Linked DNA regions of Roseobacter denitrificans OCh 114. The protein of the gene in region 1 binds, or shares a complex with, the protein of each later gene. Links are inferred from orthologs where the notes say so. Each region holds a gene or a part of one and is shown in the gene's direction. Other genes may lie near its edges.

Region 1 (5,806 bases):
CCGAGATGATGGGGCTTACCTTGATGGTGCTGAACGATGAGTTGCGTGAGCAACTTGGCGCCACGCCGGAAACCGAAGGTCTGGCCGTCATGGAGGTGGACGAAGCATCCGAAGCCTTTGAGAAAGGCCTGCGCGCCGGGGACGTGATCACCGAAGCTGGCCAGAAAAAGGTGACAAGCATCGCGGATCTTGAAACCCGCGTTGAAGAAGCCAGGGAAGCCGGGCGCAAGTCGTTGCTGCTGCTGGTGCGCCGTGCGGGTGATCCACGGTTCGTGGCGCTGTCCCTCGCCGAGTGATCGGATCGGAAAAAGTGGTAAAAGGGGCGCTCTTGCAGCGCCCTTTTTTGTGCCGGGGAGGGGGTTACTCAGATGCCTTGTTTTCCTGCACAAGACCATCCAGCAAAGGCGATAAATCCTCGATCTTTTCCGCCAGAACATGGGTGACGGAATGGGCGCGCTGAAGCCTGCCTGTAACGCGCAACATCCGCCCCGCGATCACCGCGCGGCGGAATTTTTCATAGATATTCCGCCAGACAATCACATTCACAACGCCGGTCTCATCCTCCAGCGTGAGAAAGATAACACCCTTTGCCGTGCCGGGACGCTGGCGTAAAATGACGATGCCGGCCACGGCAACCCGTGCATTTTGCGGTGGCTGTGTCAGTTGCCGCGCGACAAGGCAGGCGGGGGGGCTGGGCCACTTCCCAGCGGGTTTCGCATTGACCGGCGAGGCGGGGTGAGACGTGATAACCTGCATGAGAACAAATATAGAACAAAAGAAATCAAAAACAATCCTCTGCGAAGGGGGTCGTAAAACAGGCGCCCGCGCTCTATATGCCGACACAGAACGGATTGAACACGGCAAGAAGGAATGGATCAACGTGGCCAAAATCACCTATATTGAACACGGCGGAACGGAACATGTTGTCGAGGTCGCAAACGGCCTGACTGTCATGGAAGGCGCGCGCGACAATAACATTCCCGGTATCGAAGCCGATTGTGGCGGTGCCTGCGCGTGTTCCACTTGCCACGTCTATGTTGATCCTGCGTGGGTCGAAAAGCTGCCCGGCAAGGACGATATGGAAGAAGACATGCTTGATTTTGCCTATGAACCTGATCCGGCGCGCTCGCGGCTGACCTGCCAGCTGAAAGTTACGGATGCTCTGGATGGGCTGATCGTGCAAATGCCGGAAAAACAGATCTGATGCCTGCGTGGGCGCGGCGTCTTCTGGCGCGCTGCCTGCACCGGTTCACCCGCCGCGCGTTGCCAGTGTTGTGCCTGTTGCAGGGCGCGGCACAGGCCTCTGAGGCCATCGTCTCGGCAAAGTACGAAGGCCCGACGGATCGCTATGCGCATGCCGTCCTTGGGGATGGGATCGAGCATGAAACACTTGTCCTGACACTGGCCGATGGGACGTTTCGCCGGTTCACCCTGCCGGAGACGTCGGTTTTTGAAGATACCGAACCCCGGCTTGCCGATCTTGACGCAGATGGGTCACCGGAAGTCATCGTTGTGCAAAGCGACCAGTCGGAGGGCGCGCGACTGGCTGTTTATGACGCGGCCGGTCTGATCACGGCGACCCCCTACATCGGAAGTCGCTTCCGCTGGCTTGCCCCTTTGGGCGCGTCTGACCTTGATGGGGACGGGCGTATGGAGATCGCCTACATTGACCGTCCCCATCTGGCAAAAACACTGCGCATCTGGCGCTATGAAGACCGCCGGCTGAACGACATCGCGGCACTTGCCGGGGTCACGAACCATCGCATTGGGGAGCGTGACATCGCCGGTGGCATCCGGCAGTGCGACGGCATGCCGGAGATGATCGTCGCAGGTGCCGATTGGCAAGAATTGCGTGCGGTCCGTTTCGTGGGCGGTCTTTTTGAAACGCGACTTCTTGGTGCGGACACGTCCCGTGATGCGTTTGCAGCTGCCATGAAATGCGAAGGCTGAAGCGTCATGCGAAAAACCTGAACCACGCAAGCGCTGCCTGAAATCGACGGTTTCAACGCGGTATGTGAAACGTGATGTTTCAGGTATTTCGTCAGACGCTCTAATCCAATGCGCGCCAGCCGATGTCCCGGCGACAAAAGCCGTCCGGCCAGTCGATCTGATCCACCATGGCGTAGGCCCTTTCGCGCGCCTCGCTCAGGGATGCGGCGCGCGCGGTCACACCAAGAACCCGACCACCGCTGGCGATGTAGCGACCGTCCCTGCGGGCTGTCCCGGCATGAAAGATCATCTGTTTGCTGTCTTCCTTGAAACCTTCCAGCCCGCCAATGACGGAGCCTTTTTCATAGCTGCCGGGATATCCGCGCGCGGCCAGCACGACCGTCAAAGCATGATCATCTGCCCAATTGACCTGAACCTCTCCCAGTCTGCCTTCGGCGGTGGCCTGAATAAGGTCCAATACCTGCGCACCAAGGCGCATCATCAGAGCCTGACATTCCGGGTCGCCAAAGCGCACGTTGTATTCGACGAGCCGGGGTGCGCCGTCCTTGATCATCAGGCCGACGAAGAGCACCCCTTGATAGGGCGTCCCGCGCCGGGTCATTTCGGCCATGGTTGGCTGCACGATCTGGTCCAGCGCCGCCTGCGTTACCTCGGGCGTCATCACCGGGGCAGGGGAATAGGCGCCCATGCCGCCGGTATTGGGGCCTGTGTCGCCGTCACCCACACGCTTGTGATCCTGCGCCGTGCCGATGGGCAGCACGGTTTCGCCATCGCAGAGCACAAAGAAGGACGCCTCTTCGCCTTCCATGAATTCTTCGATCACGACTTCTGCGCCCGCCGCGCCGAAACTGCCGCCGAACATGTCATCAAGAGCGTTCAGCGCCTCGTCGACCGTCTGGGCGATGATCACGCCTTTGCCCGCGGCCAGACCGTCGGCCTTGATGACAATGGGTGCGCCTTGTGCCTTGACATAGGCCCGCGCCGCAGCCCGGTCGGTGAAATGCGCATAAGCGGCGGTCGGCGCACCCGCTGCATCGCAGATGGTTTTGGTGAAGGCTTTCGAGGCCTCCAGCTTTGCTGCTTCGAGGCCGGGGCCGAAAACCGAAATGCCCGCATCCCGCAGGCGATCCGCGACACCCGCGGCGAGGGGCGCTTCGGGCCCGACGATCACCAGATCAATGGCATTTGCATCGGCAAAACCTGCGACGGCCCCGCCATCCTCGATGTTGAGGGACGCGCATTCGGCGATCCCCGCAATCCCCGCATTGCCGGGGGCCATGATCAGGCGATCACATTTGGGGTTCTGTTTGACCGCCCAGGCCAGAGCGTGTTCGCGCCCCCCGCTGCCGAGAATAAGAATGTTCATGAAGGGCTCCCGATCTGCTTGGCCTTAGGTTCAGGGCGTTCTAAGCTGGCGGGGAACCTGTGACAACACCCGAGGCGCTATGGACTTGCTTGACGATCCCACACCGGGTCAGAATACGCCTGAATTCACGGTCAGTGAAATCTCGGGCGCTGTGAAACGCACGCTGGAGGGAGAGTTCGGCCGCGTGCGGGTGCGCGGCGAGGTCAGCCGCGTGATCAGGGCGCGATCGGGCCATATGTATTACGACATCAAGGATGATCGGAACCAGCTTGCCTGCACTACATGGAAAGGGCAGGTCGCCCGGCTGAGCGTGATCCCCGAAGAGGGGCTTGAGGTGGTCGTGACAGGGCGCATCACCGCCTATGGCGCACAGTCCAAGTACAACATGAATGTGGATGAGGTAGCTGTCGCGGGCAAGGGCGCGCTGATGGCGCTGCTGGAAAAACGCAAGAAGCAGTTGCAGGCCGAGGGGCTGTTTGAGGCATCGCGCAAACGTCCGTTGCCCTATCTGCCGGAAATCATCGGGGTTGTGACGTCGCCGACCGGGGCAGTGATCCGCGATATTCTGCACCGCCTGCGCGACCGCTTCCCGCGCAAGGTGCTGATCTGGCCCGTGGCGGTTCAGGGTGAGAGATGCGCGCCCGAGGTTGCGGCAGCCATCGCGGGCTTCAACGCGCTGGCACCGGGCGGCGCCTTGCCGCGCCCGGACCTGATCATCGTGGCGCGCGGCGGTGGCTCGGTCGAGGACCTGTGGGGATTTAACGAGGAGAGCGTCGCGCGGGCAGCGGCAGCGTCAGATATTCCGCTGATTTCCGCAGTGGGCCATGAAACCGACACCACGCTGATCGATTATGTGTCTGACAAACGTGCGCCTACACCCACGGCGGCCGCTGAATTGGCGGTGCCGGTACGCCATGAGCTGATCGCATGGGTCGAGCAGCAGGATGCGCGCATGCGTCAGGCGCTCAGCCAGGGGTTGACCCGCCGGGACCAGCGCCTGCGCGACATGGCCCGTGCCTTGCCGCGCCCGGACAGTCTGCTGGAAAGCCCGCGTCAACTGGTCGACACGCGCGGCGCACGGCTGGCCCCGGCGCTGATGTCCGGGGTGCAGAGGCGCAAGATACGTCTGGCGGATGTCAGCGGGTCACTGCGACCTGCGATGCTGACGCGCGCTGTGCAGGCAGAGGACCGGCAACTAAAGGAAAAGGTGCGCCGTCTGCAACCGGCTTTGTTGCGCGCTCTGGCGACGCGCAAAGAGCAACTGGAAACACGGGTGCGGCGATATCGCCCGGCAGTCCTTGAGCAGGAGTATCGACGCAAGAAACAGCATTTTGATGACGTGGTGCACCGTCTGGGCAAAGTGGGCGAGCAGAACCTTGATGCGGCCCGCCGCAAACTCGACGCGTTGGGACGGCTGAATGAAACCCTCAGCTACAAGGCCACGCTGGCGCGCGGTTTTGCCGTTGTGCGTGCGGATGGGGCCGTGGTGACAGACAGCAAGACCGCGAAAACGGCCAGCAGTCTGGAAATCCAGTTCGCAGATGGCCGCGTGACGCTGGGCGGCAAACCCGCGTCGAGGAAATCAGCGGGCAAACCACCGGAACAGGGGTCGCTGTTCTAAAGCGTCATGTGAAGCCCTGTATCACGTAACGCTGCCTCTAATCAAAGATTTCAACGCGTTACGTGATGTTTGATGTTTCAGGCATTTCGTCAGACGCGTCAGGGCATCAGACACCGACGTCGGGGCCGAGGCAGATCATCTCTTCGTTCACGTCTTCAGCTTCGTATAATTCGGTCGCACCGGGCAGGTTCTCGAACCGGGCGGAAAGGCGGCCATTCTCCTTGGTAAAGGCCCAGCATTGCGGCGTCGGGTTATCTTCGTAGACAAAGCAAATCTGCCCTGCCTCTTCGTACCAGAACCCTTCCTTGCACTGCCCATCCAGAAACGACCACTTGACACGACGGTCATCGAGATAGACCTCCGCCCCATATTTCTCACCGTTCTGGCCATAAAACAGCGTTTTGCCGCGGGTATATGCATCAAACGCCTGACCATCCATGGGCTCCGCCGCAAGGGCCAGATCGGCGCAAAAGATGGCGAGGCTGGTGGCAATTGCCGGAATGAACATTGGACGTTTCTGCATGTTTACTCACCTTTGGACGTTACGTTTCAAACTGAAGCCAGCGCACCCATGGTGCCAAAGCTGGCAATACTCTTGCGCTGCGGCACCAGTGGTTACTCGGGTGGCCTTTTGTTAACACTCTGTTTACCTCTTTGCGGCTGTTGCTCCAAGATACTTGTTGTTTTGCGGTTAATGGCGCGCCTGTCGGCTGGCACCAAAGGGAGCTTTCGATTTGCTCTGCGGTGGGGTCTTTTATGCGGCGAAACCACAGGACCACCTGACAATGCCCGGCCTTGTCCCTTTGCGCGTGCCGGCCCTGGGCAAGGTGCCAGAGCATGGCGACGGTGCATCGGTGCGAGACCTGCTA
Region 2 (3,330 bases), 1.3 Mb from region 1 along the record:
CTGCTCAACATTCTTGGCGTGACGAAACAATCGCTGAACCGAGTCTTGCGCACCTTGATCGAGGATGGTCTGGTTGAAAGCAGGGTCGGCAAAAATGACAAACGCGAACGCCATCTTTTCCTGACCCCGGACGGGCGCGCCCTGGAGCAAAAACTGTCTGATGCGCAGCGGGCCCGGATGAGGATGGCATTTCGTGATGCGGGGCCGGATGCGGTGGCAGGCTTTCGCAGGGTACTGGAGGCCATGATGGATCGAGAAATGCGCTATGCTTACACCCGACTGAAGGATAGCGGAACATGAGTGACTTTGACGCCCACCTGCTGATTGTTGACGACGACGAACGCATCCGCACGCTGCTACAGAAATTTCTGATGCGGAATGGCTTTCTGGTCACTGCCGCGCGCGATGCCGCCCATGCAAGGCGCATTCTGTTGGGGTTGGATTTCGATCTGATCGTGCTGGATGTCATGATGCCGGGCGAAGACGGTCTGGCCTTTACCCGCGCGCTGCGCGAGACAAACGCGGTGCCGATCCTGTTGCTCACCGCCAAAGGTGATACGGACAACCGGATCGAAGGGCTGGAAGCAGGCGCGGATGACTACCTGCCCAAACCGTTTGAACCCAAGGAATTGTTGCTGCGCATCAATGCCATATTGCGGCGCGTGCCGGAAGTGCTGGAGGATGCGACCGCCCCCAAGGTTCTGTCGCTCGGTCCCATCCGCTATGATCTGGAGCGGGGCGAGTTATGGCAGGGCGAAGACCTCGTCCGGCTGACAGCGACCGAAATGCACCTGATGAAGATCTTTTCGGCCAGTTGTAACGAGGCAATCAGCCGCGCGAAACTGGTTGAAGAACTGGGCCGTGACCGTGGGCAGGCACAGGAACGCGCCGTTGATGTGCAAATCACCCGGTTGCGGCGTAAGATCGAAAGTGACCCGAAACAACCGCGCTATCTGCAGACCGTGCGCGGGGCCGGGTATATGCTTGCACCCGATTGACGACCGGCAGCGATTTCACCGCATTGCCGGTCTGGCACCTGCCTGAATTTATGACTACTGTCGGCGCAGACACGCATGCAGGATACCGACGCAATGACAGACACACCCGTCACCGAGATGAGTTTTGAACAGGCCATGAGCGAGCTTGAAAAAGTGCTCGGCCAGTTGGAGCGGGGCGACGTGGCCTTGGATGAAAGCATCGCGCTTTATGAACGCGGTGCGGCGCTGAAAAAGCGGTGCGAGGAAAAGCTGAAAGAAGCAGAGGAAAAGGTCGCGGCTATTACACTGGACGCAGATGGCGCACCCACCGGCACAAAGCCTGTCACGGGCCTTTGACACATGTTTACACAACGGCTTGACGCTGCAGCGGCCGCTGTTCAGGCGCATTTTGACAAGGTACTGGCCGCATTTGAACCGCTCCCGATTGTTGAGGCCATGGCGCATGCCACCAGCGGGGGCAAACGCCTGCGGGGTTTTCTGGTGTTGGAAACGGCCCGGCTGCATGACATAGCCGCAGGCGAAGCCATCTGGTCTGCCACCGCGATTGAGGCCCTGCATGCCTATAGTCTGGTCCATGACGACCTGCCCTGCATGGATAATGACGACATGCGGCGCGGCCAGCCGACCGTTCACAAGAAATGGGACGACGCCACGGCTGTGCTGGCCGGCGATGCGCTTCAGACGCTGGCCTTTGAGCTGGTCACGCACCCCGGTGCCAGTGCATCCGCCGAGGTGCGCGCCGATCTCGCCCTCAGCCTTGCGCGCGCGAGCGGGGCACAGGGGATGGTTCTGGGGCAAGCGCTTGATATTGCCGCTGAAACCGCGCGTGCCCCACTGTCTCTGGATGAAATAACCCGGCTTCAGCAGGGCAAGACCGGCGCGCTGATAGGATGGTCGGCACAGGCGGGTGCGCGGCTGGCGCAGGCGGATACGGCGGCGCTCAAACGCTATGCGCAGGCCCTTGGCCTTGCCTTTCAGATCGCGGATGACATCTTGGATGTGACCGGCGACAGCGCACAGGTTGGCAAGGCCGTGGGCAAGGATGCCAGCGCGGGCAAGGCGACTTTCGTATCGCTTTTGGGTCTGGACGCTGCACGTGCACGCGCCATGTCCCTGATTGACGAGGCCTGCGACAGCCTGGCGACTTACGGTGCCAAAGCTGACACACTAAGAGAGACGGCGCGCTTTGTGGTCAGGCGCACACATTAGGGAACGACTATGACAGACATGCCCAAAACCCCGCTTTTGGATCTGGTGCACCGTCCGGCTGATATGAAGGGCCTGTCAGACCGGCAGCTGGTGCAGTTGGCGGACGAGCTGCGCAGCGAAACCGTTTCTGCGGTTTCGGTGACCGGTGGCCATCTGGGTGCGGGCCTCGGCGTGGTCGAACTGACGGTCGCGCTGCATGCTGTGTTCGACACGCCCCGCGACAAGATCATCTGGGACGTGGGGCATCAGTGTTATCCGCATAAGATTCTGACAGAACGGCGCGACCGCATCCGCACCCTGCGCATGAAAGGGGGCCTGAGCGGGTTCACCAAACGCAGCGAATCCCCCTATGACCCGTTCGGGGCCGCCCATAGTTCCACGTCGATTTCCGCCGCTCTGGGCTTTGCAGTTGCGCGTGATCTGGGCGGTGTCGTGCCCGAAGGTCTTGGCGATGCCATTGCCGTCATTGGCGACGGGTCGATGTCGGCGGGCATGGCCTATGAAGCGATGAACAACGCGGGTCATCTGAAAAAGCGTATGATCGTGATCCTGAACGACAATGAGATGTCGATCGCCCCGCCCACCGGTGCGATGTCATCTTATCTCAGCCGTCTCTATTCAGGCGAGCCCTTTCAGGATTTCAAGGCGGCGGCCAAAGGGGCTGTAAGCCTGCTGCCGGAACCGTTCCGCGAAGGGGCCAAACGGGCCAAGGATATGCTCAAGGGGATGGCCGTCGGCGGCACCCTGTTTGAAGAGCTTGGGTTTTCCTATATCGGCCCGATTGACGGGCATGATCTGGACCAGCTTTTGCCGCTGCTGCGCACTGTCAAAGCACGCGCAACCGGGCCGATCATGATCCACGCGCTGACCAAGAAGGGCAAAGGATATGCGCCCGCCGAAACCGCCCGAGACAAGGGGCACGCCACCGCGAAATTCGATGTACTGACCGGGCAACAAACCAAGGCCCCGTCAAATGCGCCCAGCTACACCAAAGTCTTTGCGCAAAGCCTGCTCGAAGAAGCAACGAAAGACGATAAAATCTGTGCCGTGACCGCCGCGATGCCGGATGGCACCGGGCTCAACCTCTTTGCGGAACGATTCCCTAGCCGCTGTTTTGACGTCG

What was found. The genes of interacting proteins can lie anywhere in the genome.
Region 2: the proteins of xseA (region 1) and RD1_RS02550 are in contact, whole or in part, in a cryo-EM structure (PDB 8TXR), measured with the Escherichia coli proteins. The link is inferred for Roseobacter denitrificans OCh 114 from one-to-one orthologs.

Annotation. Positions count from the first base shown.
Region 1 is NC_008209.1:1,836,275-1,842,080, forward strand. The notes cover bases 2,724-5,666. They hold xseA (exodeoxyribonuclease VII large subunit), read left to right. Parts: upstream 2,724-3,395; coding sequence 3,396-4,937; downstream 4,938-5,666. Other genes in these bases: purD (phosphoribosylamine--glycine ligase), read right to left, coding at 2,724-3,316; RD1_RS08930 (hypothetical protein), read right to left, coding at 5,044-5,460. Outside these bases: RD1_RS08900 (Do family serine endopeptidase), read left to right, coding at 1-296; RD1_RS08905 (OB-fold nucleic acid binding domain-containing protein), read right to left, coding at 361-756; RD1_RS08910 (2Fe-2S iron-sulfur cluster-binding protein), read left to right, coding at 881-1,204; RD1_RS08915 (FG-GAP repeat domain-containing protein), read left to right, coding at 1,204-1,950; more of purD, read right to left, coding at 2,051-2,723. UniProt on the Escherichia coli protein: Bidirectionally degrades single-stranded DNA into large acid-insoluble oligonucleotides, which are then degraded further into small acid-soluble oligonucleotides.
Region 2 is NC_008209.1:533,189-536,518, reverse strand. What follows is about bases 1-2,712. They hold RD1_RS02550 (exodeoxyribonuclease VII small subunit), read left to right. Parts: upstream 1-1,091; coding sequence 1,092-1,334; downstream 1,335-2,712. Other genes in these bases: dxs (1-deoxy-D-xylulose-5-phosphate synthase), read left to right, coding at 2,217-2,712; RD1_RS02545 (polyprenyl synthetase family protein), read left to right, coding at 1,338-2,207; RD1_RS02555 (response regulator), read left to right, coding at 297-998; RD1_RS02560 (MarR family winged helix-turn-helix transcriptional regulator), read left to right, coding at 1-300. Also shown: more of dxs, read left to right, coding at 2,713-3,330. UniProt on the Escherichia coli protein: Bidirectionally degrades single-stranded DNA into large acid-insoluble oligonucleotides, which are then degraded further into small acid-soluble oligonucleotides.